DNA from 3 places in the Trichocoleus sp. ST-U1 genome. Region 3 is predicted to be linked to each of the others. Evidence: predicted binding sites of a transcription regulator. Region 3 holds the regulator's gene; each other region holds the start of a gene.

Region 1 (10,072 bases), on a different contig from region 3:
AGCGGCAGCTTATACTACCCCTGCTGGATGGATCGAAGTCTGGCCCCACCGGCATCAAATGGATGGATTCTTTATGGTGCGGCTACAGAAGAAAAATAGCTAAACCTCTATGGTAGTTGTGGTTGCAGAAATCTGCTGATGGATTAATCTGTTAGGGGAAATAAGGAAAAAGCCAATGGTAGCCAATTCTAGTGTTAAACAGCTTGTTAAAATTCTCATCGGCGCAGCTTGGATTGATGGCAAAATTCAGTCAGAGGAACGGCAATATCTTCAGCGAGTGGCGAAGGAAAAGGGCATTGCTGACGATCCAGAGATTCAGCCTTTGTTGTATGAACTCGTAGCTGTAAGCCCAAGCGAGGTCTACAATTGGGTGCAAGATTATTTAGGCGATCGCCCCAGCACCGACGATTACCAGCGCCTCATCGAAGCCCTCAGCGCTTTAATTTATAGCGATGGCGAGGTAGCGATTGAGGAAGCTAAACTCCTGACTCGATTACAGCTTCTAGATCCCAACAGTGCCTCTCAGAAGTCAGCCCCTAGTCCTGTCCTCAAAGCGATTCAAAAACTCTACCGTCGGTGGGTTGACCATCAGAACTAGCTTTAAGACTAATAGATAAAGACCCGAATTTTGACATCATCATTCCACAAGTTAGGGCACGCTACACATAGCGTGCCTTTTTTTTGCATTCCCAATCTATATTGTGATCGGCTTCTAGAGGCTCCGGAAGCCAATTTTTTCTACAACAAGCAACTATTTTTGCAAAATATGCGTCTTTCCTTCTTAGGCAGTCCAGAACTTTCCGCTGAAACTGTCTATATCTCTATAATCTGTCACGGCAGTAAATAAATTTGTTGAGATTGAAATTTCTAGGAACCTATCAGGTAATCTTAGGTCTAAATAATCAAAGGAATGCGAAAAGTGGAGAAGTTCTCAATGTCTAACTTAAAGCGCTTGAAATCTGGAACAGCTTTACTACTAATGCTGGGAATGTCGGCAGGTTCGATGGCTCCCCTAGTAGAAACAATTATGTCACCGGCACCAGCTGTTGCTCAAGCTATCAATTTTAGTGATGTATCCTCAAGCTACTGGGCTGCTAGTTTTATTCAAGAACTGGCACAACGTGATGTAATTGCCGGGTTCCCTGATGGTACGTTTCGACCCAACGATCCGGTGACTCGTGCCCAATTCGCGGCGATGGTTCGTAAGGCCTTCAACAAGAATAAAATCCGCAATGCTGTTAATTTTGTGGATCTTTCATCGACCTACTGGGCATACTCGGCTATTCGTGAAGCTTACGAAATGGGATTTTTGTCGGGTTATCCCGGTAACGTCTTTAGACCTACACAAAATATTCCCCGCGAACAAGTTCTAGTTTCCTTGGCGAATGGCTTGAATTACACTGCCAGCAATCCCGTATCGGCTGATTTGCAAGTGTATAACGATGCTTCTTCCATCTCTACCTATGCTCGCAGTAGCATTGCTGCGGCAACAGAAAAGAGCATTGTGGTGAACTATCCGACTCTCCAGACGCTGAATCCAACTCGGAATGCCACCAGAGCGGAGGTAGCAGCTTTCATCTATCAGGCATTGGTGAGTTCTGGACAAGTAGCGGCAATTAACTCGCCCTATATTGTCTCTCTCAACGACACACCGCCAGAGGACACGACAGTCGCGATTCCGGCTGGAACCACTATTCCAGTTAGGTACGAGAAAGAAAAAATTCTGGTTACAAAGGACGAAAGAGCACCGCTGACGCTAACGGTAGCAGCAAATATCACCACATCTGATGGAACGGTGCTAATCCCCTCTGGCAGCCAAGTGGTCGGTGAACTGCAACCGGCTCAGGGAGGCTCTCAGTTTGTAGCGAAGGAACTGGTTTTCACGAACGGTCAACGGGTGGCTATCGATGCTACTTCTCAAACCATTACCAAAACCGAATCCGTTACTAAAGGTACTAGCGTTGGTGGTATCCTCAAGAATGCCGCATTAGGTGCTGCTGCTGCTGCTGCGGTTTCTGCTGTGACGGGTGACAAAGCGATCGCTACCGAAGAAGTCTTGGGCGGTCTGGGAATTGGTGGACTCATCGGACTGTTCCTCGGTCGGGATAGAGTGGATCTGATTGCGATTGATCCGGATACGGATCTGAATCTGCGGTTAAATGACGAGTTAGTGCTAGAGCAGTAATATTTGCAGAATGAAGCGTGCAATTCTAGTTGACTGCTGATTGCTTCATTCTTTAAGCAGATAGGCACAAAGAAATAAGTATTTTCTAAACCCGGTTTCTAGAAGAAATCGGGTTTTTAATTCTAAATGGCGTCTTATCACAATCCTATTTAAGTTGTGAGATGCCAGCAGTTCAGATGCCCAACTTCTCCAGGAAGTCGGGCATCTCGTTTTCACGAATCATTGATGAGTGCTATACCATGCAGACCGATCGCCCTAGATAAGTAATCGGATTACCCATTACCAGCTCAAATACAAATAAATGTAAGAGCAACTTATCAAACTTCATCTTCGCCCTTTAAGGCTTCAGTTAGTAACCAGACAATAAAGGTCGTTCCGGGTCCTTGAGTGTGGGGAATACTGCGATCGAGCCAGTTGCGTTCGGCGGGGCTAATGACTTCAATTTCGCCCTGCATTTGTTCTACTAAATCTCTCGCGATCGCTAAACCCAATCCACTCCCCGGAATCTCAGTTTCTGCCTGAACGCCTCGGTAATGTCGCTCAAACAAATGTTCTTTATCTTGCACGGGAATGCCAGGGCCAGTATCGCTAATTGCGATCGCCTGAAAATCTCCTTGAGAAGTATGTCGTCGATTTCCTGCCTGAATGTAAACTTGCCCACCCGCCGGGGTATACTTCAAAGCATTGTCAATCAGATTGCTTAACACTTCGCGCAGCACTTTGGCATTGGCTTGTACTGGCGGCAAATTCGGAGGAATTTCTGCCAATAAATCCAGATTTTTTTCTTGGGCGATCGCGCTGGATGTCACCACTAGCGGTTCCAAAACTTTCGCCACCGAGCAGGATTCCAACGCCAGCGCTCTCGTCGGAATTGTCTGAGGCTCCAATCCTAAGGGAGAGTAGAGATTTCCTAAATCCTCATCTTTTGGGGGAAGCGGACAAGACGGGGCAATCGGCACGGGAACTGCATCGTAAGAACGATCCGCGATTTGCCCGTACAAAGGCACTAACTCTCCTTCGTCCATATCCACTGCCCGATCGAACTGTAGAAGCAACTCTTGCAAGCGATCGCTTTCACGCACGATGCTGTTGGCAACTTCGCGGTTCGCATCTCCGGGTACCAATCGTCTGAGGAGCAACTTGCCAAACGTCCGTAAGGCGGTCATGGGATTGCGAAACTGATGTATCAGATCGTCCATGAGATCGCGCTGTTGAGCCTGAAGATGACGTTGCTGACTCAGTTGCTGCTCAAACCATTGGGAACGCCGATCCAGAATACAAGCGCTCGCCAGTGTATCGGCAATCCGTTCAATCGCGGTTCGTTCTCGCTGGTTCCAAGGTCTATCTTCACGAGCTGTCACCAGCAACCCCATCACCACACCTTCATGCAACAAAGGCACCACAATTTGGCGCGAGGAGCTACTCAGGTCAGCATCGGCGAAGAGCGATCGCTGGAGGGGCGATGTCCCCGCCTTTGCCTGCAATTCATCAATCGTTTCTTCTTTCCCGACTTCAGCCGCCGATTCCGTTGAACCCGTCTCAGAAACCGCATCGGACTCCTGAGAAACCGGAGATGCCGCTGACAATAACCGAGGAATGGATGCCAACGGTCGATCGGAAAATCCCAAAGCCGAAATCTCATCCGTTTCCCATTCCACCGCTGTCTGTGGGTAAGCAACAACCGGCCTTAGCTTAGTTGGGACGCCCTCTACCAGTTCTTCCGTTAAATACACAACACTCAAGGCAGCTTCCAGTCCTTGAGTTAATAGTGCTACTTGTGATTGGCACAAAGTTATAAATTCTGAACTGGTAGACATAGACACATTCGCTTATACTTGGGTACTTGACAGCGAGGAAAATTGCATTTATCGGATCGGGTTTTCTTCCGTCGATCCTGACACGCAATTGCGCTGAAGCGGCAAAGGTCGTGCAAAGACCTCATTTTTGTTTCTTTTTATTACAAAAATTTTAGCGAGCTTTCATGATAGTTTGGTTACAAAACTGCTTCCAAACTGGCTAAATTTTGTCAAGGTCGAATAAATATAGCCCTTTATACGCTATATCTAGGCTCAAGTTTAGACAAGCTTGCATATATAGCGTCTATTGCCCGTTCTGCTGCTGTCGATTTTAATTTCTGAGGGCTGTAATGTTTGTATCAATCGGTAAAAAGCGGTTGATATTTTGAACTCAAACCGATATACTTGCGACGGTTTTTGTATCTATCATTACAACTGTCAGAATTAAAGGGGAGGTAAGGAGGTTGGCTAGAAGACGCAAGCGGAAAAGTCGCCGTCGCCAGGAAGGACGTAGAATTTTAGAGCATGTCCCTCAGTATAGTATTGAAAGTGGCGAAGATAAACCAGTCACCGCCGCGCGAAAGTTTATTCAAACCGAAGGAATCCTTCCGCCTGCTTTGCTGCTCGTGAAGCGGAACGAACACACCACAGATCGGTACTTTTGGGCGGAAAAGGGGCTATTTGGTGCCCAATATGTTGAAGAAAATCATTTTCTGTTTCCTAGCCTTAGGATAATCGACAATCCTGTGGAAAAGCCTACCCTCGCCGCTGTTCGTAGCAGCTGAAGTTTTAGGCATTAAACGTGAAAACTCGGTTATAGGGGCGGTTCGCGAACCGCCCCTATTGTTTTATAGGGGGAATTTTGAATTTTTCCTCATAATTAAAATTCTTTTGGATTCACAAACTGACCAGGTTTTGGAATTTTTTAAGGTTTTCAGCGAGAGAGTTGTCATTCGCAAGGCTTTAATTGGAGTTCCTGTTGCAATTGAGCCAATTCATCACGATGGGCGATGACAGTTATTAAACTTCTGGTCTCTTTTTCGACACCTGCAAATGTTTCCACCTTCAGGGAAACTTGTTCGCTGCGTCCAGCTTTTTTCCAGTAAAAAACGCCAGCGGCTGGTGAAAGGAGAACCAAACCTAGAAAGATTTTAGCGAATGGGGGAAATAAAATTGCTAAAACTAACGCCAAACAAAGAAAGCCACAAAAAGCTAATAAGCTCAGAAAAATTGCCAAAAACCAGCTGGGGCGGACAAAGCCTTGGAATGTAACTTGATTTTGCTTTGCATCCACCGCCGCAATCCGGTAAGCACGCCGATCGAAATATTGTTGCAATTGAATTAAAATTGATTCTTCTGGTTGCTCCGCAATCAGTTTCACTTGTTGCGTTCGATCCTTAGCGGAGGCTCGAATAAAGAAAAATAGACCGACTGCTAACAACAGTGTTAGCAGAAATGTTGAAAAGAGAATTGTCGTATTCACGAATTTTTAGATAGGACAATGGAAAATAGGCTCTTGTCCAAGAGATACAAGATCGCCTATAACCTATAGCCTATCGCAAGAGAGCTTCTTTGGGATTGGCTCAGATGGCTTGAGATTCTCTCATTGTGTATTCATCCCAAAGGCGAGCTAGGTCATGAGCCTGTTCCAGACACTCTGGGCGAATTTGATACATTCGACGAGGTCTTCCTCTGCCTTCCACTTTTTTCCAATACCCTGTGATAGCGGCTTGGTCTTCCAGAAATTTTAAGGCGCTGTATAAGACGGTATCAGAAAGCCGATAGGTAGGATATTCACTCTCTAGTCGCCCGATGAGTTCTGTTCCATAGGATTCTCCGCTCATCAAAACTGAAAGGACATAACACACCGCTAGTTCCTTGTTGAGATAAGTGGGAGGAGGGTCTTGAAAAAACTGATAAATATCCTCAAATTTCATCTGCATAATTCACTGAACTCCCAGCCAAATAAATTGGATTAGGATCGGTTTCCCCAATCTAACGATGCCTTTATCAATCAGAAAACACACCCCAAACAAGGCTGCTATCACTGGTGTATTAAGACCGCGAACGATCAAAAGCAGCGCGTGATGTCAGCTGGCAAAATGACAGAACGATACCATCAATTTTAGACACTCAATTCTGGGTTGGCCTGCCAGACTTCACGGATGATTTTGCCATCCTTATCAAATTGCACCTGGTAGGAAAGCGACAAAACAACAGGGGTTCCGTGCTTAGACTTGGCATAGATCGTGATGACTGCTTCGACAGCGCGATCGCGTTGCTGTTGTTTAACAACCTGGAAATCTTGGATTTTGTACTTTGAGAAGAATTCTTCCCAGGCTGGGTAGATGGATTTCCCCTGATAGACTTCGTCCAGAACACCATAGGAGCGCATTAAAATGGCATTGTCACTGTATTGCGTGACTGTTCGCTCCGGGTTTTCCGTAGCGATCGCTGCCCAATGTTTTTGCGCTACCGAAAGCGGTTTCGGTATCACCGTCCTTTGATAGGCTGCCAAACTACCTACCAAAGCAACTGCATAAGCGACGGAGAGTAAATGCTTCCTGAGATTTGGTTGCAGGAATTTCATCATGCTGCTTCCACTTCGAGAGGGCTGCTCTGGAAATGGCAGGCCGTCATCAAAGCCAAGTAAATTAGAAGCCTGCTCTCGAAAGAAAGACGGCTCCATTGGGTTAAAAGTTCTCCAGAGGTTAAACATCTTTGAATTTTGCTGCCCCATTGCCTCAAACTGGTGGTTAGGAAGATTACCGTATAAATTTGGGATTGCATTACTTGTTCAACAAAACGCTCTGTTTATAGATAAATCCGGAATTAAACCGATTTAAAATCAATTTATGCGAGAACAGTTCGATTCATCTCCCGTTCCTTCAGCTCTACAGCGAATCGCTGGCTCTTTTCGGATCGCTGGCTGGGCTGGCTTCTGGGTTCAGTTAGTCCTAGCCGTTGTTTCGAGCATAATTTTCTTGTTTGCCATCCCCGCCGCCCAGCCGCGTGCCAGTGGCGCTGCCGCTGCTAGCCCAGGGACGGGTGGCAGTATCTTTTTTGCAGTTTGCGGTCTTTTAGTGCTGTATTTCAGTGTTTATCAAGCTTGGCGTTACACCCGTTTGGGCATACAGCTAAAAGATCCTAATCCCAACCTCCGCCCGAAAAAGGCAGATACGATTAAAGTTTTAAGGTTTGGATTACTCGTTAGTTTAGGGGGATTATTATTAGCAGTTCTGGGCGCAGAAGCGATTACCGGCACTCTGCTGGCAAAGTCGCTGGCTCAGGCTCAAGGTGGGGTAGCCATCTACGATCCCCAATTTATTAATCGGTTGATTCAACCTTTAGATATTTTTGTGGTGCTGGCGAATACACATACAATTACCGCTCATTTTGCCGGGATTGTTGTTTCCTTGTGGTTGTATAGTCGCATCAACCGACAGTAATGGAGGCAAAGGGTCGAATTGCGGCATCAGCAAGTAAAGAAGGCTGAGAGCGCATACAGACTCTCGGCTGTATCATCGCGATCGCGCGATCGCAGTGTATTCTGATTAATTGGCAAAAAAAGCTGGAAAAAATCTGTGCTAGACCTCAAGCAGATACGGGAAAATCCACAAGGTGTACAAGAGCGCCTGAATCGTCGCGGGATCGGGCAATATGACATACAGCCGATTTTGCAGCGAGCTTTGCAGCAACGGGTACTGGAAGCAAAGCGAAGTGTACTCCAAGCTCGTGGGAACGAAATCGGCAAATTAGTCGGTCAAAAAATTAAATCGGGGAGCGACCCCAACGGCTCAGAAATCCAAGCCTTGCGGGAAGAAGGCAACCAAATCAAAACCTGGATTGCCGAACTAGAACCCGAGGAAAGAATTTTAAAAGCCGAGTTAGAAGCCCTCTTGTTATCGTTTCCTAACTTACCCAGTGAGTCCACACCCATTGGTAAAAGTGAAGAAGAGAATGTAGAAGTCCGCCGCTGGGGCGATGAATACTTGCCTCAAAACTCCGAAATTCTCCCTCACTGGGAAATCGGCGAACAACTAGGAATTCTCAACTTTGAGCGCTCCGCTAAAGTTGCACAAAGTCGTTTTGTCACGCTAATTGGTGCCGGTGCTGCCTTGGAAAGAGCTTTAATTAGCTTCATGCTCGACCGGCAAATCGCGGCTGGATATGTAGAAGTTATTCCCCCCTTTCTGATCAACAGCGAATCTCTTACCGCCACAAGTCAGCTGCCCAAGTTTGCTGACGAAAGCTTCAAATGCGCTCAAGATGACTTGTGGCTAGCTCCCACTGCTGAAGTGCCGGTGACAAATCTCTATCGAGATGAAATCTTGGAGGCGTCGCAGCTGCCTATCTATCACTGTGCTTATACTCCCTGTTTTCGCCGGGAAGCGGGTAGCTACGGACGAGACACGCGGGGGCTAATTCGACTGCACCAGTTTAATAAAGTCGAGTTGGTGAAACTTGTTCATCCGAACGATTCAGTCGCAGAGCATGAATCGTTGGTACAAAATGCCGAGGCAATTTTACAGGCGTTGAAGTTGCCTTATCGCGTCATTGAGTTATGCACTGGGGATTTAGGGTTTGGGGCAGCAAAGTGCTATGACCTAGAGGTATGGCTGCCGTCTGCTGAGAAATACCGCGAGATTTCTAGCTGCTCCAACTTTATGGATTTTCAGGCGCGGCGCGGCAGCATTCGTTTCAAAGAAGCTGGAAAAAAAGGCACCCAATTTGTCCACACGTTGAACGGTTCCGGATTGGCAATCGGGCGCACGATGGCAGCGATTCTGGAGAACTATCAACAACCCGATAGGACTATCAAGATACCAGAAGCGCTGCAACCTTACTTGGGACGAGAAGTGCTAGGGCAAGGATGAAGGATATCGGGCTTTGCCCTTCCCGAAGGGTGGGATGAAGGACTAGAGATCAATCTTTCTAAATTCGCGGCTCTGGGCGGGAAAACCCCGCCCCAGCTCCAGCGCACCTGGCTCTCAGTGCAAGGATCAAAGAGAATCAGATGCGTTGCGTTCAACTGCTGACTCTGGAGAAATCGCCAGGTTCGGCGAAACTGGCAGTGCTTGAGTGGTCACTGTATGAACCGCATTGTTACCGTAGGATGCGCCACCGGCATTCCCTTTGATCTGCTGCATCAAGCTTGCCATCTCAAGAGCATTCATCGCATAGCCCCAGCCGTTGTTACTCTTGATGCCAGCTCTTTCCAAGGCTTGTTGCATCGTATCTACTGTCAAAATGCCAAAAATGATCGGCACACCCGTTTGAAACCCAGCATTGGCAATTCCCTTGGAGACTTCCGAGGCGACATAATCAAAGTGGGGAGTTTGACCCCGAATGACTGCACCCAGGCAAATTACAGCATCATATCGGCGCGTGAGTGCCAACTGGTGAGCCACCAAAGGCACCTCAAAACTCCCAGGAACCCAAGCATAGTCCACTTGAGTGCCTTGAGGATTGACATCGATGCCGTGGCGTTTCAGACAATCTTGACACCCCTCCAATAGTTTAGTCGTCACCAAATCGTTGAAGCGACCGATGACGATCGCAAACCGTAGGGGTTGAGTCTGAGTAAACGTTCCCTCGAAAACTGCCATGATTTTAGATATAAGAAGCTTTTTGTCAGTTGTTTTGAGTCATCAGTCATTTGTCTTTAGTCCTGAGTCGGGTGCAGTGGACTGATGACCATCGAACCCTGACCGATGACTGACTCTGACTATCCTTAAACTACCAAATAGCTTAGGGCACCTGTCAGAAATACCAGAGCAATCCAAACTCCAGATCCTAAAAGAAGGAGGCGCTTAGACTGGTCCCAGTTCTGAGGAGTGGCATAGGCAACTGGAACCCCAATGACCATGACGAATGATAAAAAGACTAAAGCACCTAGTACCAACTGAAATAAAATTGTCATTTTCTCTTCTCCCAAGACAGCAATGGGCTGGATAGAAATAGTTCAGCCGCAATTCTATACAGTAGTACCGTATCAAAAATCGACACTCATTGGTCATTCGTCATGGGTCATTGGTTATGGGTCATGGGCAAAGGACTAATGACTAAGGACTCATAATGATGAATGTGA
Region 2 (10,072 bases), on a different contig from region 3:
GCAAACTCAACACGATCAAATGAAACAGTGAAAAGAGGGGAAATTTTGAACCTCCTCTGTTCTTAATTCTAGCGAGTTCTTCTAAGCTGTCTGTCGTCTATTAAACAATCTCAACCTATAGATAGGTGCTATCAAACACGCTGATGGATGTCAACCGTCTTTGGGAATAGAAGATTAAAGCTTGAAAGGAGGAGAAATTTTAGGTTAGTTTAAACATTTAACTTGCAAGTTGTTAACTTGCAAGAATCGGGGCTGAATTCTAGTGCCCGACGAAGCTATGATGCATAAAAGAAGCTCACACCGGAAGACGGAGTGGTAGCCATGTACCTTCCCAGTGCCCTTGCCGACGAACTCAAGCTCTACCTAGAGCAACTGGCTGATAAGGGAGAGACACAAGCGCAAACCCTGTTGACTCAAATCGAACAAGTTGCAACTCCTAGCTCAACGCTGACAACGCTAACGGATATGGAGCAAGAAATGTCTTCCGTACCTCCAGAAGGGATGGGTTTGAGGTGTTGAACACTGATGCCAACAGCAAGACATTCCAATAGCAAGACGAAGCTTTGTTCCTTTTCCGTCAGTAGTAGGTGGTAACGATTTTTTCCCTATCCGCTACTCACTCCCCCATTATCGATTCTGATGTCTCAGCCTCCTCCCAAACCTCCTATAAGATCGACGGACGCCAAGTCAGCTAGAATTAAGCGCCTGCGATCGCTTACTTATATTCTGGATAATGCGATCGCGATTCCGGGAACTTCCTACCGCGTGGGCATCGATCCTCTACTTGGACTGCTCCCTGGAGGCGGGGATATACTAGGAAGTGCCTTGTCAGGCTATATCGTGCTGGAGGCAGCGCTGCTGGGTCTACCACGAGAAGCTTTGGTGCGGATGGTGCTAAATATTATTTTTGAGACTTTAGTTGGCACTGTGCCGGTGTTGGGGGATTTCTTTGACGCTACCTGGAAAGCGAATGCTAAAAACATGATGCTTCTAGAAGCTCATCTAGCTTCTCCTCGGCAGAGTCAAAAGGCAGATTGGTGGTTTATCATTCTGCTGTTGGGTGGGTTGATGCTCTTTGTGATTTGCATTGCTGCTTTCAGTCTTTTTATCCTGAATCTGCTGTGGCAAACGATAACTAAATAAAAATTAAAAATTAAAAACTTTAATTCGTTTCTCCTTTCCAATCTGATATTTTTAATTCCTTGCAAGCAAAGTTTATTGGCTAACCCTTGAATTCGATTCTCAAGGGAATTGTACAACAGATGAGTAAGAAAGACTGGTGGGAAGCCACATTTCCAAACGGGCGTCAAACGATAACCATTTCTGATGCTAACGGGAATCCTGTAAAAATTGCTTATGGCGAAAAAGGTACAGGTAAACCGCTATTTTTAGTGCATGGAATGGCGAGCTGGAGCTACAATTGGCGTTACGCGATTGAGCCATTGTCACAACATTTTCGCGTTATCTGTTTCGATGCGAAAGGACACGGTTTTTCCGAGATGCCATCACACCCGGAAATACTCGGTCATCAATCGCTCGAACTAGAGCAGATCGTGCGAGCGTTATGCGATGAACCGGCTGTTGTGGTAGCCCTATCTTTGGGGGCATTAGTGACCCTCGCCACCGCCCAAGCGCATCCAGATTTGTTCGATAGATTAGTTGTAATTAATGTACCGATTTTCCTCAAACGATTGCCGTTTTGGGGGATGCAGTTATTAGCAGATTTGCCGTTAGATTTAGTTAAGATAGCGGATCACTTGCGCGTGACTCAACTATTTGCACCGCTACTGTGGCAAATTGTAGCCTTCGGGCGTCGGGAAGTTGTAGTGGATTGGACACGAATTACACCCGAAGAAGTTTACTGGATTACTTATCCGTATGTCGAATTTCCGAATGCTTTGACAAAAACTGCCGAGGATTTACAACACGCAGCGCAAGAAATTCAGCGTTTGGTAAAGAATGAACCGAATTTAATTCGTAACGTCCAAGATAACCTGAGTGCGATCGCCTGTCCGACTCTAATTCTTTGGGGCGATCAAGATCAATGGTTCCCAGTTGCTGATGGCAAAAAACTTCATGCCTGTATGCCCAGCTCTAAGTTTAAGATTATCCCCAACTGCGGTCATGATGCGGCGGGAAGTCACGCAGATGCGATCGCGTCCGAGATTCTTGAGTTTATGCGCGATACAGATTTTCTAAATTCAGAATCTTTGTATCGTTTTTAGCAGTAAAGTTACCCTAAGTGTTGTCCATTTAATTCCAAACTCCACTAGGTGCAGGGAGATCCCGCACCTACTAGCTTATATAAACAAAGTCCGCGCCGTCGCCAAAGGCAAGCGATGAGAGAGATGTGTAACCGCATTGTTAGGTAGCGATCGCATTCCCGTCAGTTATGATAGTTTCTTCTCTGCTTGGAACCTCAGCCAGTTCTTAAATACGACCGATTTAAAATTCAACTGGTCAGCCAAAAGGATGAGCAAAATTAATCCACCAGTAGTAGGCTGATTAGTACTACTTCGTTTATATTTTTAAATACACTTCGCACTCTAGTTTCAGAGGTAACTTCAGAAGTGATAAATATGTCCTTGTCTTTCATCATGCCGCTAGCGATTACCCTGCTAGCTGTCTATATACTTCAAAATTCTGCTGACGAAATTTCCTATCTCGCCGCCGCAATTTCTCTTGTAGGTTTATTTGTAAGTTTGGTTGTAGCGCCTTGGCAAATTCAGGTATTGCTGCTATTGGTTGTACTGCTAAGCGCGAGACGACTTTTGCAGCAATGTCAGCCTGTAGTCGATGCTCAATTTGAGGCTCAATCCGAACCTAAGATTGAGCCTCAATCTGAGTTTCAGGAAGACGACAAGACTCAACTCAGCTATCGCGGGATTAACTACGAATCCACCCCCGCAGCAGTTGAAGTAGCAGAAGTTGAAGTTACAGGAAAATACCGGGGTCAGGTTTGTAAAGTCCGTAAAACAGAAAATATGCCGGTGTCTCAACCGACATCGGGATTAAAATATCGAGGTGCTACCGTTATTCCTCAAGCTTCCCCTACACCTCTGGTTGAAGAATCAAAACAAACGCCAGAATCTTAGCCACAGATTGCAATGCCAACCATTGAGCGAATTTTGCTGCAAGCAACCTGCACTTAAAATATGCTGTTGCTCGGGTTGGATTAGGGCGATTGTTTAAACAGAAACTCTCCTCGCTGCAATTCGCAGACGACCTCTACAGATTTCTGGAGTACGCACAATTAATTTTCCAATGTTGGTGCTAGTTGACATATTTACCTCTATAAGATTTGACTTAGTATTTTAACGTTGCAAAGAGCGCGCTTTTGTGCTAGAAAGTCTGCGGCTACGGGTTGTGTCATAATAAGGCGATCGACCCCCATAGAGCGCTACTAATGGTGCAATCACCCGAATCTCCCAGCGAACTGGCTGCTGCCCTTCAGAACCCAGTCGATCTAAATTTCGATCTGCCCGATCCAGAGGATGAGCAGATTCCAGAGTTTGAGTTTCAGAAGCTGGTAGACAATGCTTGGCTGGTGTGCGATCGCTTCGACTTGCAGACAGAAATCTGGCGGGGGCGGATTTTGCGAATTGTGCGCGATCGAGAGAAACAAGGCGGTGACGGACGCGGTACCGGATTTCTCAATTGGCTGAAAGAACGGGAAATCAGTAAAAGTCAGGCGTATTCCTTAATTCAACTGGCAAATAGTGCTGATACCCTCTTAGAAGAGGGACATCTTGACCCGGATGCGATTCGTAGCTTCAGCAAACGCGCCTTCATCGAAACCTCTAAGGCATCCCCAGAAATCCAACAACTGGTGACAGATGCGGCGAATAAAGGCGATCGCATTACCAGGCGCGAAGTGCGGCAACTCTCCGACGAATGGACAGCCATGAATTCAGAATTGCTACCAGATGAAGTCAAGGAAAAGGCCGCTGCGGGTTCTCTTCCCCCCCGATTTCTGTCTCCTCTGGTGCGGGAAATGGAGAAATTACCAGAATCTCACATCAGCGCCCTGAAAGAGGAAGTCGCCGGGAACCCGGATGTCGATACGGTTAAACAGGTGACATCAGATGCCCGGAATTTATCTAAATACTTAGACGCCGCCGCCCAAGTCCAGGCAATTGAGCGCACCTCTATTGACGTGGAAATGGCATTAGAGGAAGCTTTGCGTCTGGGTTGTCTAAATACCGCCGCCGATATGGTGAAGCAGGCGGCGCAACTGGAACAGACGATTGCCAAATTTTACATGACCTGGAAGCGGCTGGGCAGTCTGACCGATAGGCTGTATGTAGACACTGGCGCAAGTAGCCCTCATTTGCGATCGCTCCTTTCTTGCCTGGAACGCCTTGCGGGTGAAGTTGTGGAGGTAAGTTTGGATGATGAAGGCGATCGCACGATTCGCCTCAAAGTCATCGCAGATAACGCCTAAAACGCTTTCTTCAGAGGCGATTAATCGCGGTTCTCCAGATATCTCCCAAGATAGGTCAATTCGATCTCTTCTTAGGGCGGATCAATTTTTTAACCTTCCTCCAAATTGTGCCCGGATTCAAGTAAGCCCGATATTTGGTTGCGGCTTCTTTTCCGACTAGCACCAAACCTACCCAAAAGGCAATTTCTCCCACAACCGCAAGAATCGGAACCAATATGGCTTTTTGGGCGATCGCTAGCGGTAGCAAGGGCACCACTAAGAGGATTGCCACCCAAGGCAGGAAAGAGAAAACAATTAAAAATATACCGAGTTTCTGCATACTCCTGATTGTGACAAACTGTAACAAGATTGACAGGATATATGCACACTATCTTGTAGGGATATAGAAGACATCCCCTGCAAGCGTCAGATTAATTCTTAATCCCCGTCGCCGCGATCCCCCGAATGAACTGACGCTGCCCGACGAGAAACAGTAACACGACAGGTACGGTAGCGATCGCAACAGCCGCCATCAGCAAAGGCCAATTATTCGTAAATTGCTCCTGAAACTCTGCCAACGCTAGCTGCACTGTCCTCAATTCTGGTCGCGTTGTAAAGATCAACGGTTTAAATAAATCGTTCCATTCCCCAATAAAGGTGAATAGAAACAGCGTTACTAATGCCGGACGCGACAACGGTAGCATCACCCGCCACAGAATTTGCAGGCGGTTTGCCCCATCCAACGCCGCTGCTTCCTCCAACTCCACTGGAATCGTTTGAAAATACTGCCGCAACAGAAAAATCCCAAATCCATTCGCCGCCGTAGGTAAAATCAGCGCCCAGTAAGTGTTGATCAAGTGTCCCCACTTTAAAACCAAAAAAATTGGAATTACCAACAGTTGAAAGGGAATTACCAGCGTAGCCAAGACAATCAGCAGAATTGCCTGACGCCCCTCAAACTTCAGCCGCGCCAACGCATAACCGGCGAGTGCAGCGGTAATCGTCTGAAACCCCGTTACAGCTAGCGCCACTAGGGTTGAATTGGCAAACGCTAATAAAAAGTTACCGCGCCTCCAAGCTTCGCGGTAGTTGGCAAAGCTGAGGTTAGATGGAAAGAAGCTTCCTCCAGGTGTCGCACCCACTTTGTCAAAAGAGGTGACGAAGACAATCCCCAGCGGTAATAGCACGACACAAGCGCCTAGCAACAGCAATAGCGGGTTCGCCAGATGGGAAAGCTGAGTGACTGACAATCGACCCTGTGGATTTTTCTTAGGCATGAATACTTACTTAAATTGACTGATCCCGTTTGGCTCCAGGATAGGTACAGTACAATTATTAGATTAAGTTACGTTACTATTCCACAGAAATTTAGGTCGGTCTAGGATCGACCTATTCGTGAGGAGCAGACAGGAGATTTATGCCGTCGCTTGAAACCAGCCTAGAAATTGACTTCCACAGTGAAACCTACAAGGACGCTTACAGCCGCATCAATGCGATTGTGATTGAAGGCGAACAAGAGGCTCATGAGAATTACATCAAGTTAGCAGAATTGCTGCCAGAAGATAAGGAGCAGTTGATCCGTTTATCCAAAATGGAGAGTCGTCACAAGAAAGGATTTGAAGCCTGCGGGCGGAATCTCGAAGTGACGCCAGATTTAGAATTTGCTCGCAAGTTCTTCTCCGGACTGCACCAAAATTTCCAAGATGCGGCAGCAGAAGGCGGGATTGTGACCTGTTTGCTGATTCAAGCATTAATTATCGAATGCTTTGCGATCGCTGCTTACAACATCTATATCCCCGTTGCTGATGACTTCGCCCGTAAAATTACTGAGGGTGTTGTTAAAGATGAATACAGCCATCTCAACTACGGCGAAGTTTGGCTGAAAAACCATTTCGAGGAATCCAAAGCAGAATTTGAAGCAGCTAATCGTCAGAACCTTCCCATCGTCTGGCGGATGCTCAACGAAGTCGAAAAGGATGCCAGTATTCTGGGAATGGACAAAGAATCTTTAGTTGAAGACTTCATGATTCAATACGGCGAAGCGCTGAGCAATATTGGCTTTACTACCCGCGATATCATGCGGATGTCAGCCTACGGGCTTGCCGCTGCATAGTTGCCTAGTATAACTTGTGGGGGATGTCAAGTCAGGTAGTGCAGAGTAAGAGTGGGGAATTGCCTGAAACCAAGTCATCTATTTGAGGACGGAGTCAATGAAGGCGCTTTTACTCTCCCCCACTTTTCCCCAGTCTTTCTGGTCATATGACCGTTTTATGGAAATCGCTGGACTCAAAGCAGTGATCCCTCCTTTGGGAATTATTACAGTTGCAGCACTGTTGCCAAAAGATTGGGAAATTAAGTTTTATGACCGCAATGTGAAGACTGAGACGGAGGCCGATTGGGAGTGGTGCGACATCGTTGTTCTATCGGCAATGCTGGCACAACGAGAAGATTTTCACTTCCTGATCAAAAAGGCTGTCGAGTTAGGAAAAAAAGTGGCAGTTGGAGGGCCTTATCCAACGTCCGTTCCTGAAGACGCTCTCGCCTCTGGAGCACATTATCTAATTTTGGATGAAGGGGAATTAACAGTACCGGACTTTCTGCAAGCGATCGCTCAGGGTCAAGAAAAAGGTGTTTTTCGCTCCATCGAAAAGCCGGATGTTACCCTAAGTCCCCTTCCTCGCTTTGATTTACTGAAGCGAGATGCCTACTTGATGATGGCAATTCAGTTTTCTCGCGGTTGCCCGTTTAACTGCGAATTCTGCGACATTATCAGCCTCTACGGTCGCAAACCGCGTACCAAAGAACCGGCTCAAGTGTTGGCAGAGTTGCAAAGCCTCTATGACTTAGGCTGGCGGGGTTCCCTATTCATCGTCGATGACAATTTTATTGGCAATCAGCGCAACGTCAAGCGCTTGCTAAGAGAATTGATTCCTTGGATGCAGGAACACAACTATCCCTTCACCTTCATGACCGAAGCCTCTGTTAATTTAGCAGAGGATGATGAACTACTACAGTTGATGAAAAAAGCCGGTTTTTACGCCGTCTTTCTCGGTATTGAAACCCCAGATCAAGACAGCCTGCAAGTCACTCGAAAGCTTCAAAATACCCGCAACCCGCTTTTAGAAGCGTGTCGCAAGATCAACGAAGCCGGAATGCTAATTTATGCAGGATTTATTCTCGGCTTCGATGGAGAACGCGCGGGTGCTGGCGATCGCATTCAAGCCTTTGTCGAAGAAACCAGTATTCCTCAACCCATGCTCGGCATTTTGCAGGCCTTGCCGAATACGGCTTTGTGGACTCGGCTCCAAAAAGAGCAGCGTTTATTAGAAGGAGTTGGCATCACCGAAGTTGGCGATCAGAATTCCTTGATGAATTTTACGCCCAGCCGACCTCTAGCAGACATTGCCAGAGAGTATGTAGAAGGCTTCTGGACAATGTACGAACCCCAGAACTATCTCAGACGCTGTTTTAATCAATGCCTCAACATCGTTCCACCGCCAGGAAGAACGCAAAATATGTACTTCCCCGCTGGCAAAGGACTGCGGCTAGTCGCCCAGTTAATTTGGCATCAGGGCATTCGGCGACCTGAAATTCGCGGTCAATTTTGGCGACAGCTTTGGCTGATTTTACGCCAAAAGCCTCAATTCCTAAATATGTATCTCGGCTTATGTGCCGCTGGAGAGCATTTTTGGGAGTACCGCCTTTTAGCCAGAGAACGGATTACCCAACAGCTCGGCTACGATCCGATCGCTACGCCAGCCTCAACCGAACAAAAACCCGCGCTTGTAAACGTCTGATCCGAGCTTTTCGCTCGCTAGAAGGCAAGAAAACAGCCATTTATCAATGTAAATCAACCTGCCGCTCAGAAGAGCGGCAATTTTTTGTACTATTGTTAAGAGTATTTAACTATTTTTTCCCTTCCACCTTCCTTTCCTATCCAGAGGCGTAGTTAGAACCATTCATGTTTGGTTTAATCGGTCACCTTACTAATTTGCAACACGCTCAATCTGTGGCTAGAGAGCTTGGCTACCCAGAATATGCCGATCAAGGGCTAGATTTTTGGTGTAGCGCTCCGCCTCAAATCGTCGATCACATCACTGTCACCAGCATTACCGGGCAAAAAATCGAAGGTCGGTATGTGGAATCTTGCTTTGTACCAGAAATGCTGGCCAGTGGGAGAGGTAAGACAGCAGTCCGGAAAGTTCTCAACGCAATGGCTCATGCTCAAAAACATGGCATTAACATTAGTGCGCTGGGCGGCTTTTCCTCGATTATTTTTGAAGAATTCAACCTGCATGAAAGTAAGCAGGTTCGCAATATCAAACTGGAATTTGAGCGGTTCACTACCGGCAATACCCATACGGCTTACATTATCTGTCGCCAATTGGAAGAAGTGTCGAAAGAGCTGGGCATCGATCTCAGTAAAGCAACTGTGGCGGTTTGTGGAGCTACAGGCGATATTGGCAGCGCTGTCTGTCGTTGGCTAGATGCTCGAACTGAGGTGCCAGAACTGTTGCTGATTGCCCGGAAGCAAGAGCGATTGCAAGCTTTGCAGGCGGAACTCGGCAGAGGCAAAATCATGGGATTGGAAGCGGCGCTGCCTTTGGCTGATATTGTAGTTTGGGTAGCCAGTATGCCCAAAGGGATGGAAATTGACCCCACGGTTTTGAAAAAACCTTGTTTGCTGATTGATGGGGGCTACCCGAAAAACCTGTCAACAAAAATTCAGCATCCGGGCGTCTATGTCGTCAATGGGGGGATTGTTGAGCATTCCCTGGATATTGACTGGCGGATTATGAAAATCGTCAATTTGATGGAAGCTCCGGGACGCCAGTTATTCGCCTGTTTTGCCGAATCGATGCTATTGGAATTTGAAAAGTGGCACACCAACTTTTCTTGGGGACGCAATCAAATTACCGTGGAGAAGATGGAGCAAATCGGTGAATCCTCCGTGAGGCATGGATTCCGACCTTTGTTGACTTATTAGTCAGGAGTCAGGAGTCAGTTGTCAGTTGATAGAAAAAGGCTAGTTATTTTTTGTCTAGTGTTACTTCTTTCTTTGACTCCTAACTCCTGACGGCTGACTACTGACAACTGACTGACTACTGAGCATTGTAAGGGCGACCCCCTATGCTCGTCGCTGCACTACTGACCACCGATCGCTGACTAGGAACTATGTCAACTTCTTCTGAGCGCAAGCCGTTACTTCTAGATTTTGAAAAGCCTCTGTCCGAACTAGAGGCACGAATTGACCAAATTCGCGAACTTGCAGAAGATCAGGACGTCGATGTCTCCGATCAGATTCGTCAGTTGGAGGCACGAGCAGTGCAACTTCGTGAGGAGATTTTCAATAGTTTATCCCCGTCCCAGCGGCTGCAACTGGCTCGGCATCCTCGGCGTCCCAGTACATTAGACTACATCCAGGCCATGAGCGATGAATGGATGGAACTACACGGCGATCGCGGTGGGAATGACGACCCAGCGTTAGTCGGCGGCGTAGCTCGTCTGGGTGGGCGTCCCGTTGTGATGCTGGGTCATCAAAAGGGCCGCGATACTAAGGATAATGTCGCCCGGAATTTTGGGATGCCTGCTCCAGGCGGCTACCGCAAGGCGCTGCGGTTAATGGAACACGCCAATCGCTTTGGAATG
Region 3 (10,072 bases):
ACAAGAAAGCAGCCGCATTTCCCACTTCTTTCTGAGTTACAGTGCGTCGCAGGGGTGCTACTTCCTCAACGTGATGGATCATATCCAGGATGCCACCTACCGCCGACGATGCCAAAGTGCGGATGGGACCTGCCGAAATTGCATTCACGCGAATATTCTGTGGACCTAATTCAGATGCCAGGTAACGGACACTCATTTCCAATCCAGACTTGGCAATTCCCATGACGTTGTAGTTGGGGATCACCTTAACGCCGCCTAGATAAGTCAGCGTGACAATGCTGCCACCTTCTGTCATCAGTGGTTTTGCTGACCCAGCAAGTTGCACCAGAGAATAGGTACTAATTTCTAGAGCTTGGGTGAAGCCAGCGCGGGTAGTGTTGCTAAAATCACCTGATAAATCTTCCTTGTTCGCAAAAGCAAGACAATGGATCAGGATGTCTAGCTTGCCCCACTTATCGCGGATGGCGTCAAATGTAGACTGAATTTGGGTCTCATTCTGGACATCGCAGGGTAAAAATAAGCTGGGGTTGAGGGGTTCTACCAACTCTGCCACTTTTTTTTCAAAGCGGCCTCGGTCGTCTGGCAGGTAAGTCACTCCTAGATTCGCACCCGCTTGGTGCAGTTGCTGAGCAATCCCCCAGGCGATCGATCGATTGTTGGCAATGCCGGTGACAAGGGCGTTTTTTCCGGTTAAATCTAGCATAAATGTCGATTTTGAAGGCAATATTAGAGGATATCCGATTTAGGGGAGTATTCAAGATCGCGATCGCCCGGAGCAAGGCTGTCTAGTACGGGTAAGGAGCGTGCCTCCTTACTCACCATGCATCCCACCCGATAGCGCAGATACTGTCAAGATATCAACATTTTCCGTCATAATCTTACTTGCCTTGAGCAGGGAGAGAACTAAAGAAGGTAGCCGGGGAAACTACTTTAAAATTTTGTATCAAATAGCACAAAAACCGCTTGGAAGTCAGTTTATCTGTGTCTAATGTCAGAAAACTCTCATAGTTGTTTTGCTATGGTTAAAGTTCCTCCGACAGAAAGTTGCAGAAGTCTGTAGGGCAGCATTTAGGAAAAAGGAAGTGGCAGTGACGCAAGATAGACCGCTAGCAGCTGTGTTCCGTCAACTGGGAGGTGGGGCGTTTCCACCCGTGGTGGAAACTTTTGAGCGGGGCAAGACGATCTTTTTCCCAGGAGACCCGGCTGAACGGGTATACTTTTTGCTCAAAGGTGCAGTAAAGCTGTCTCGCGTGTATGAAGCTGGGGAAGAAATTACCGTGGCGCTGCTGCGAGAAAACAGCGTTTTTGGAGTACTGTCCTTAATTACAGGGCATCGTTCGGATCGGTTTTATCACGCTGTAGCATTTACGCCAGTGGAGCTGCTTTCGGCACCGATCGATCAGGTAGAGCAATCGCTCAAGGATAATCCGGAGCTATCGATGTTGATGCTGCGAGGGCTTTCTTCGCGCATTTTGCAAACAGAAATGATGATTGAGACATTAGCTCACCGAGATATGGGATCGCGCTTGGTGAGTTTTCTATTGATTCTGTGCCGTGATTTTGGCGTTCCTACCGCCAATGGAATTACGATCGATCTGAAGCTTTCTCATCAAGCGATCGCAGAAGCAATCGGCTCCACCAGGGTAACTGTCACCCGCTTACTGGGAGATTTGCGGGAGGAAAAAATGATTTCTATCCACAAGAAAAAAATTACGGTACACAACCCAGTTACACTGAGTCAGCAGTTTACTTGAAAACAGCTAGAGGCTCTCGTCAGGTTGTAGGTTAGGTTGTTGGTTAAAACGGCATGGTAGCGCGAGCAGGTTATCCAGTTTTAACATTTAGTCGGGAGTTGAGTTAAAAGGTGTCAGGTTTTAAGCGGATAGTTTTCAACCTTCCAACCTTTAACCTTTCCGATTTCACCTTCGATCTTTAATTCCTGTTAACCCTTTCTCTAGCCTGCGATGCGATAGGCTGTAACTGGAATGACTGTAGCAGACAATGACCGACAGTGCGCTCTTCCTGATTTTGTCTATTTTAGTGTTGGGAAGCGTCATCGCAACGGTAGGCGATCGCATTGGCACGCGCGTGGGAAAAGCACGCCTGTCGTTGTTCAATCTGCGTCCCCGCAAAACAGCTGTTTTGGTAACGATTCTGACAGGGCTAACGATTTCTGCCTCAACACTAACAATCATCTTCGCGACCAGCGAACAATTGCGGATTGGAGTTTTTAGACTCCAAGAAGTGCAGAAAAAACTCAAGACAGCAAGTAAGGATATTGCTAAAGCGAACGAGCAGAAACGGAAAACCGAAAGCGAACTTGCTAAAACCGCCGCCCAAAAAGAGCAAGTAGAGAAGGAACTCGCTCAAGCTCGCACCCAGCAATCTGTCGCTCAGCAGCGCTTAGATGCGATTAATCGATCTTTGGCAGCTGCGCTGGCTAAACAAGGCCAGACGGAGGCGCAACTAAATCAGACTCAAAGCGAACTGACCCGGGTTGCCAGCAGCTTTCAGCAAACCCAAAAACAGCTTACATCTGTCTCAGGGCAAGCCAAGACGCTACGTTCCGAAATCCAACAACTTCAAGCAGAACGCCAAGAACTCCTCCAGCAGCGAAATCAAGTCAGAGCTGAAATTACTGAATTCAAAGCGAAAGTGACTCAGCGCGACCAAAAAATTGCCCAGCAAGACCGAGCAATTAGCCAACGCGATGAGCAAATTCTCAAGCGGGATCAAGCCCTTGTCGAACTTGATGAGAAACTTGCTGCCTTTCGGAAGAGCCTGAGCGATCGCGACGAGCAAATTGCCCAGCGAGACAAAGCCTTATCTCTACTTGACAACAAAATTTCTCAACGAGATGAGGTGATTGCCCAGCGAGAAAATCGCCTTAAAGAACTCGAAAAACAACAAGCTTCCCTAGAGCAGGAAGTGGCAACCTTAGAACAGTATTACCAGTCTTATCAAACTTTGCGTCAGGGTAGTCTGGCACTGCTGCGCGGTCAGGTTCTGGCGGCGGGCGTTTTTCGTATTGTCGAGCCAGCCGCAGCCCGACAGGTCATTGAGCAGCTGTTACGGGAAGCGAATCGGACAGCGATTAAAGCGACCCAACCCGGTCTCAACAAGGTGGCGAACGAACGGGTCGTGCAAATTACAGAGGCACAGGTCGAGCAACTGATCAACCAGATTCAGGATGGTCGAAACTATGTAGTCCGAGTTTTTTCGGCTGGTAACTATGTCCAGGGAGAAAAGCAGGTACAAGTCTTTGCAGACGCCGCACCCAATCAAGTTGTATTCCGCACTGGTGAAGTCGTAGCAACGACATCTGCCGATCCTTCAAACATGACCGACCAACAAATTCGGCAGCGGATTGACCTGCTGCTTGGAGCATCCCAGTTCCGAGCTACTCGCGCGGGGATTTTGGGCGATACAGTTCAGGTTGGCGATAATCGAATTGTTAGCTTGATTCGGTTTATCGAGCAGTTGAAAAAGCACAATAAGCCGATTTCTCTGAAAGCGGTCGTGGCTGAGGACGCCTATATTGCCGGACCCATGAAATTAAATTTGGAGGCGGTTGAAGACGGAGAAGTTGTGGTCAGGATGTAATTTATTAGTCATTAGTGATGAGATGATGACTAATGGCAATTAACCATTTGTAAATTAGCGATTAGCCAATTCAGATGATTTTAGGGTTCGATCCAGGGCGCGATAAGTGTGGTTTAGCCGTAGTGGGGAAAGACAATTCTCTGCATTACCACCAGGTTGTACCAGCAGAAGCAGCGATCGCAACGCTCCTTGAGTTGTGTGAAAAATTTCCGATTGATACTCTAGTGATGGGCGATCAAACCACTTCCAAAAGTTGGAAAAAGAAACTTCAGCAATTTCCAACGTCGGTGCCAATTGTCCTGGTAGATGAGCGCTACAGTACATTGGAAGCACGCGATCGCTATTGGCAAATGTACCCTCCCCAAGGTTTAGGACGCCTGATTCCCCAAGGGATGCGGAGTCTACCCCGACCAATCGATGACATTGTTGCCATCCTCCTCATCGAAAGATACATGAAGCAACGAGAGACGAGGAACTAGGAAACTCTGTCATTCTTAACTTTCTTAATTTAAACTGAACTCAAAACTCAAAACTTTTAAAGTTCCGCCCGGATCGTAAACGCATAGTCCCCTCCAGGCTCTAGCTGGTAATCTTTCTGTTCTAAAAATCGACCCAGAGGTTCCTGAATTAAAGCGCGTCCCAAAGAAGGTGTCACCGACAATTGACCCTGTCGGAAACACCACTGGAACTGCCATTCATATTCTGCCGCCGTGACTTCCCCTGCTAGAAAGCCCCGTTGCCAGGAAAGATGGGTAATTCGGACGTGGGCAGTAGTTTGAGGTAAACGCTTAGAACTCACAATCGCTGTGCCGATCAAATACCTTCATTCAGCAACAATACTAAACTTATTGCGATCGCCTTCGAGATAACATCATTCTCACAGCTGATACTGAGCTGGCACGAACCGAGTAAAAATATCCCTCTGGATATGGAAAGTGCCAGACTAGATCGGTATTGACTAGGATGAAAGAAGAGTAACATCTGAGCAAAAAAGGTGCAATTTTGAGTCGTTTATCGTCTGACCGAACCCCAAATGCCAGCCAGTTCCCTTCACAAACCCCGGACGCGACAGATTTGGATCGGGAACTAGATAACGCCATTTTGAGCTTTGATGACATCCAAGCAGAACTGAATTACAAAAAGGCGCAAAATGCTCTGCGAGACTTGGTAGATAACCTGGATCTCACTCCTCAAGAGCGGACGGGACTGGAATCCGAGATTAATGATTTGGCAACGATGCTGGAGAAGCTAGATCGCTCAGTCGTCCAGATTGCCGCCTTTGGGATGGTGGGACGGGGTAAATCTTCAGTACTAAACGCCTTATTAGGTCAGAACGTGTTTGAAACGGGACCACTTCATGGCGTCACCCGCACCCATCAAGGTGCCAGCTGGCAACTGACTCAGGAGAATGAGGCGGGAAGCGTCAGCGATATCCTACGAGTCACGCTGCCGAGTGCGGGCAATTCCCAAATCGAGCTAATTGACACCCCTGGAATTGACGAAGTAGACGGAGAAACCCGCGAAACCTTAGCCAGACAAGTTGCCAGACAAGCAGACTTGCTGCTGTTTGTCATTTCGGGCGACATGAACAAGGTGGAATACGAGGCGCTATCGCAATTGCGGGAAGTCGGTAAACCGATGTTGCTGGTATTTAACAAAATTGACCAGTATCCGGATGCCGACCGGATGGCGATTTACCGCAAAATCCGGGATGAACGGGTGCGGGAATTGCTCTCACCAGATGAAATTGTGATGGTCGCCGCCTCTCCCCTGGTGGCGCAGGCGGTTCGCCGTCCTGACGGAACGAGGGCAGTGCAGCGACGACCGGGAACGCCCCAAGTTCTGGATTTGAAGCTGAAAATTCTGGAAATTTTGCACCGAGAAGGCAAGGCTTTGGTAGCGCTCAACACCATGCTGTATGCCGATGATGTGAACGAACAGATGATTGCTAGGAAGATGCAGATTCGCGATGAAAGTGCGAATCAGATCATCTGGAAAGGGGTGATGACGAAGGCAGTTGCGATCGCCCTCAACCCGGTCACGGTTGTCGATCTCCTCAGCGGTGCCGTCATCGACGTGGCAATGATTCTCACCTTATCTAAACTCTACGGCATCCCCATGACCCAGCCGGGAGCGGTGGGACTGCTACAAAAAATTGCCATCAGTATGGGCGGAATTAGTGCTAGCGAACTTTTGGCAACTTTGGGACTGAGTTCCCTGAAAAGTCTCTTAGGACTCTCCGCACCCGCAACGGGTGGGGTGTCTTTAGGTCCCTATCTATCAGTTGCCGTGACTCAGGCAGGTGTTTCAGGGGTTTCTTCTTACGGGATTGGACAAGTCACTAAGACTTACTTGGCGAACGGCGCTTCCTGGGGTCCCGATGGCCCAAAAGCCGTGGTAAGTCGCATTCTGACTTCACTGGATGAAGCCTCAATTTTGAATCGGATTAAGAATGAGTTGAGTGCAAAGTTAGTGAATTAAAACAAGCGATCGCTCTTTTTAAAAACAAGCGATCGCTTGTTTTTTATTACTTGAAATTCATCTAATTCGATTTATAAATACATCGATCAGTGCAACTGATCGATGTATTTTATTTAGCTCGAATATACTTATAATAAAATGCTTGTTTTGTGCATGTTAAAGTCATAATATAGTAATTGTATTTGTCTGACTAGACGTTGTAGTTGGAGCGCGGAGGACAATGTCCTCTGCGCGAGTTCCAGAAAAGGTACTAAAAAGCAAATCAAAATATAGATATTATAAATAAATTGTAAACTCTCTTTTTTCCAACCTCTATAGCAAAAAGAATGGAAGATAAGTCTTTATTAGATGATATTAACCAAGCTTTCTCAGCCTTCAAAAAGCCTTTGATCATCCCTATTCTTCCAAAAAAGGGAGTTATTGAGGGTGAATATTTAGCGATTCAGCGAGATTTTGGTGAAGTTTTAAAAGATGAAATGAGCGACGAGCAATGCTCAATGATGATCTGTGATTACTCGCTCATTTCGGATGAAGCTTTGTGTTACTTTCTCCCCAGGCTAGCCAGAAGTGTTTTGCAAGAGAGAGGTTTTTCAGACTTATTTTGCAGCCGAATTGAAAAAATCAATGAGATTTTCCTAAATCGAGAGCAAAAAGCTATACTGAATCGCCTTATTATTACCCTTAAAGATATTGAAAAAGAATTAGAACTAGAGGAAAAGCATGAACTAGAACAGTCTTGGGCAGACTGGGAAGAGTCTTTAGGACAAAGTCAGAATGAAAATGACAAACTCTTATTGGCTATAGCTAGAAACAATATTGATGAGGTTAAAAGCTTAATTAACCAAGGGGCTAATGTAACAGAACAAGACAAGAATGGAAACTCACCCTTAGATATTGCCAAGTATAAAGGACACACCAAAATACTTGAGTTGCTCAAGCAAGCAGGTACTAAGGAATGATGGTGCGTGAGGAACATTTGAAAAGGGTGGACACGGATGCCCACCCTACGTTTAACTGACCAAGAAAATTTGTGATTAGCGAGGCGTTTTATCTTCTTTAAAGGATGCCAGCCATTCGCGGACTTGCCCAGCTGCAACATCGCGGCTACCCAACCCGAAAGCCAAGGCGATCGCGACAGCGATCGCTCCCAATAGCAATCCAAAAGCTAAGTTAACGATATCGCTAGCAATTCCCATCTGTTGCAGCGCCATTGCTGAAACCAGGGCGATAATCGCAATCCGAGCAGTTTGTCCGAGTATCCGCGCTTGGCGAGTACCGGAACTGGTAATCAAGTTAAAGGCGAGGTTCGCGAGATACAGACCAATCGCAAACACCACCAAACCGGCGAGAATGCGACCTAATATCACCACAATGCCGCTGACCAACAGAGTCAGCGCCGGAATTTGCAGAATATTGGTTGCTGCTACTGTCGCAAACAGCATAATGCCAACCAATACCACAATCCCGGCGAGTTCTGACGGGGTGCGGGTGGGAGGCGTCGGTTCCTGAAGGATAGTTTCTTGTCCGGTAGGCGGTATCTGTGCCTCTGGAGCCGGAGGTAGAATTGGCGTGGCGCGGGTGTAAGGCTTAGATTGGAGTCCCAGCCAGTAGAAAATATTGTTGAATCCGATGCTGGTGAGGATGTTGGTGACTAACTCTGAAACAAAGTGTCCAACTACATAAGCGATGCCGAGAATCAACGCCGCTGTAAAGATTAGCGGAATCGCGTTGAGAATCTGGGTCAACATGGCGATCGCTGGAACCGAAATTGCCGCAATTCCCAAAGCATTGAGAGCAGCGATCGCGGTGGGGATTAAAATCAGAACAAAAACAATTGTCCCGATCAGCCAAGAAAGCGTTTGTCCGCCGGTTGCCCGTGAAATTCCAAATCTCGCACCCAACCGATCCGTTCCGGTTGCTGTCAGCAGATTCGTAACAATCCGCCGCACCACCTGCGCCAGCAACCAACCTGCTGCACCGATGACGATAGCCGTCAAAATATTCGGTACTGCTGCCAAAATTTGATTTAGCAGGTTATTAACCGGACCCAGTGCCTGCTGTAGCTGTAGGGCATCTAAGATCAGCGGTAAAAATAGCAAAAAGATGAACCAGTACAGAGCGTTGCCTAAGGTATCGCTCAGAGAATACTGGTTTGTCCTTGGCGTCGTACCCCCTGGCGTCGTATCCCCCGGTGCCGTACCTCCCGTTTGTTCGCCCAAACGTTCGTCTAACCGCAGCGCCCGCAGTCCCCGCGTTACCACTAGCTTTGTCAAGGTTGCCAGTACCCAGGCAATTCCTAACAGAATCGCTGCACTGACCAGTTTGGGGATGAACTGAGTAACTTGCTCTAACAGAGTGTTAAGAGGGCCAGCAACCGCTGTTAGTTTTAACGTCTGTAAACTAGCAACGATGGCAAAGAGCATAATCAGCCAGAACACCACGCTGGAGATCCATTTCTCCACAGGTGGCCCTTCTTCAGCCCCTTGGCGACCCGTAATCCAAGCTGCTAAACGATTATCGATGTTTGTGCGATTCAGCAGTCCTCGCACCGCCGCCGCCGCCAGTGAAGCCACGATCAAGCCAACGACTAACGCTAGGATCGCCTTAATCAGATCCACTAGCGAATTGCCTAGGTTGAGACCCAGCCCTGAGATAATACTGTCAACCGAAAAATTATTGGTTGCGGGAGCGGTTTCAGCCGCCGGTACGGGTGTACTCTGCGCTAACAACCCGTTCAACCTGAGTGGCACCTCTCGAAAGAGAGTGAGTGTAATTCCTTGCCAAGTTCCATTCATGGTGTTCTGAGTTAACGTCGGATGGGCAAATATACAAAAGTTACGCTGCTAAGCAGGAATCGCCAAGACTTATCCTACACGCCGATCAATTCTCTAGCTGCTGATTGGAAAATAAAAAACTGACTAAAACAGGATGAGATAGATATAGACCAACGTTCTCAGTTTTTAATCTATCTTTATAGATAAATAAGGCGAAAAAATCGCAAATATCCGACTTTTAGCGGTGCTTCCCGATTTGCGTTTCTGTAGCGTTCGCTTCCAGTAAGCTGTATAGTATGTCTCCTACTGAAGTTTTCGAGCAATCTATCCAAATCAATGCTAGTGCAACGGTGGTTGAGCGCTGCATTACCGATCGTGTCTTAATGCATCGATGGCTGAATCCGGCGTTGCGGTGCGAACCAGTCGGAGAGTGGCGAACAGATGTGGGGAGTCAAAGTCGGTTTATTATTCAAATTCCCTTATTGCAACCCACGCTCGAAACGGTGGTTGTGGAGCGAGAACCAGGGCTAATTGTCTGGGGATTTGAAGGATTTTTCAAAGGACGCGATCGCTGGGAATGTCAGCCAGAGGCAACGGGAAAGGGCACACGCCTGCTGAATCGCTTTGAGTTTGAAATTCCCAGTCCTTTCGTGCGTTGGGGTTTTAATACCTTCGCCGCTGCCTTGACGAAAGCCGATATGCAAGCTCAATTGCGACGTCTCAAACGAATCGCAGAAGAGATGGATCGCGAATAAGTAGCGAATAACTAATAGATATCTTGTTCGATTTGTGTCAGTAATTGGCGAATCACGCCAGCATCCTCCGCATTGGGAAGTATCGCTAGATAAATGTTTAAATCTTGGGATGCTTCTGACCAGCGTCCCATTTGGAAGTAGAGAAGACCGCGATCGCGCAATTCCATCGGTGCATCTGGGAACAACAGCAAAATCCGTTCCACTGTGGCAAGTGCTTTTTGTAACTCCTGGCGGTTCAGGTAAATCATTTTCAGATTTGTCAGCATCCGCGTCAAAAAGCGCCGAGAACTCACGGGTTCTACGAAAGTCGCTTGCAGTTGCACTGACTGTTGGTAAATCTTCGCAAGTCTATCTCTGCAATCTTGCTCAAACAGAATCTCGCCGCGATGGAAGGCATCCACGAAGATTCCTACATCCTCAAACTGTGGGCGAATCAGGAAATGCCCCGGCATCCCCACC

The links. Region 3 encodes NtcA, which controls nitrogen genes in cyanobacteria. Its sites were predicted from a motif close to TTTGTANNNNNNNNTACAAA; they were not measured.
Region 1: NDA06_RS03610 (DUF3155 domain-containing protein) is a predicted target of NtcA. The motif match lies at 4,398-4,417, and genes of this name have one in related genera.
Region 2: NDA06_RS19800 (DUF4278 domain-containing protein) is a predicted target of NtcA. The motif match lies at 2,520-2,539, and genes of this name have one in related genera.

What each region holds. Positions count from the first base shown of each region.
Region 1 is NZ_JAMPJZ010000005.1:62,252-72,323, forward strand. It holds gene NDA06_RS03590 (16S rRNA (cytosine(967)-C(5))-methyltransferase) at 1-103, shown strand, start outside; gene NDA06_RS03595 (TerB family tellurite resistance protein) at 176-598, shown strand; gene NDA06_RS03600 (S-layer homology domain-containing protein) at 935-2,185, shown strand; gene NDA06_RS03605 (GAF domain-containing sensor histidine kinase) at 2,503-4,002, opposite strand; gene NDA06_RS03610 (DUF3155 domain-containing protein) at 4,446-4,766, shown strand; gene NDA06_RS03615 (cofactor assembly of complex C subunit B) at 4,931-5,464, opposite strand; gene NDA06_RS03620 (PadR family transcriptional regulator) at 5,565-5,918, opposite strand; gene NDA06_RS03625 (hypothetical protein) at 6,107-6,700, opposite strand; gene NDA06_RS03630 (DUF3611 family protein) at 6,837-7,430, shown strand; gene serS (serine--tRNA ligase) at 7,566-8,858, shown strand; gene ribH (6,7-dimethyl-8-ribityllumazine synthase) at 8,985-9,590, opposite strand; gene psbZ (photosystem II reaction center protein PsbZ) at 9,716-9,904, opposite strand; gene NDA06_RS03650 (CBS domain-containing protein) at 10,063-10,072, shown strand, end outside.
Region 2 is NZ_JAMPJZ010000065.1:10,164-20,235, forward strand. It holds gene NDA06_RS19785 (hypothetical protein) at 322-519, shown strand; gene NDA06_RS19790 (DUF4112 domain-containing protein) at 640-1,143, shown strand; gene NDA06_RS19795 (alpha/beta hydrolase) at 1,263-2,225, shown strand; gene NDA06_RS19800 (DUF4278 domain-containing protein) at 2,580-3,095, shown strand; gene NDA06_RS19805 (hypothetical protein) at 3,407-4,444, shown strand; gene NDA06_RS19810 (transporter suffix domain-containing protein) at 4,500-4,763, opposite strand; gene NDA06_RS19815 (carbohydrate ABC transporter permease) at 4,855-5,700, opposite strand; gene NDA06_RS19820 (aldehyde oxygenase (deformylating)) at 5,841-6,536, shown strand; gene NDA06_RS19825 (B12-binding domain-containing radical SAM protein) at 6,634-8,220, shown strand; gene NDA06_RS19830 (long-chain acyl-[acyl-carrier-protein] reductase) at 8,385-9,410, shown strand; gene accA (acetyl-CoA carboxylase carboxyl transferase subunit alpha) at 9,599-10,072, shown strand, end outside.
Region 3 is NZ_JAMPJZ010000051.1:1,792-11,863, forward strand. It holds gene fabI (enoyl-ACP reductase FabI) at 1-703, opposite strand, end outside; gene ntcA (global nitrogen regulator NtcA) at 1,083-1,754, shown strand; gene NDA06_RS17500 (DUF3084 domain-containing protein) at 2,002-3,603, shown strand; gene NDA06_RS17505 (pre-16S rRNA-processing nuclease YqgF) at 3,678-4,082, shown strand; gene NDA06_RS17510 (DUF3146 family protein) at 4,139-4,402, opposite strand; gene NDA06_RS17515 (GTP-binding protein) at 4,678-6,084, shown strand; gene NDA06_RS17520 (ankyrin repeat domain-containing protein) at 6,411-7,043, shown strand; gene NDA06_RS17525 (mechanosensitive ion channel) at 7,119-8,879, opposite strand; gene NDA06_RS17530 (SRPBCC family protein) at 9,155-9,613, shown strand; gene NDA06_RS17535 (SirB1 family protein) at 9,625-10,072, opposite strand, start outside.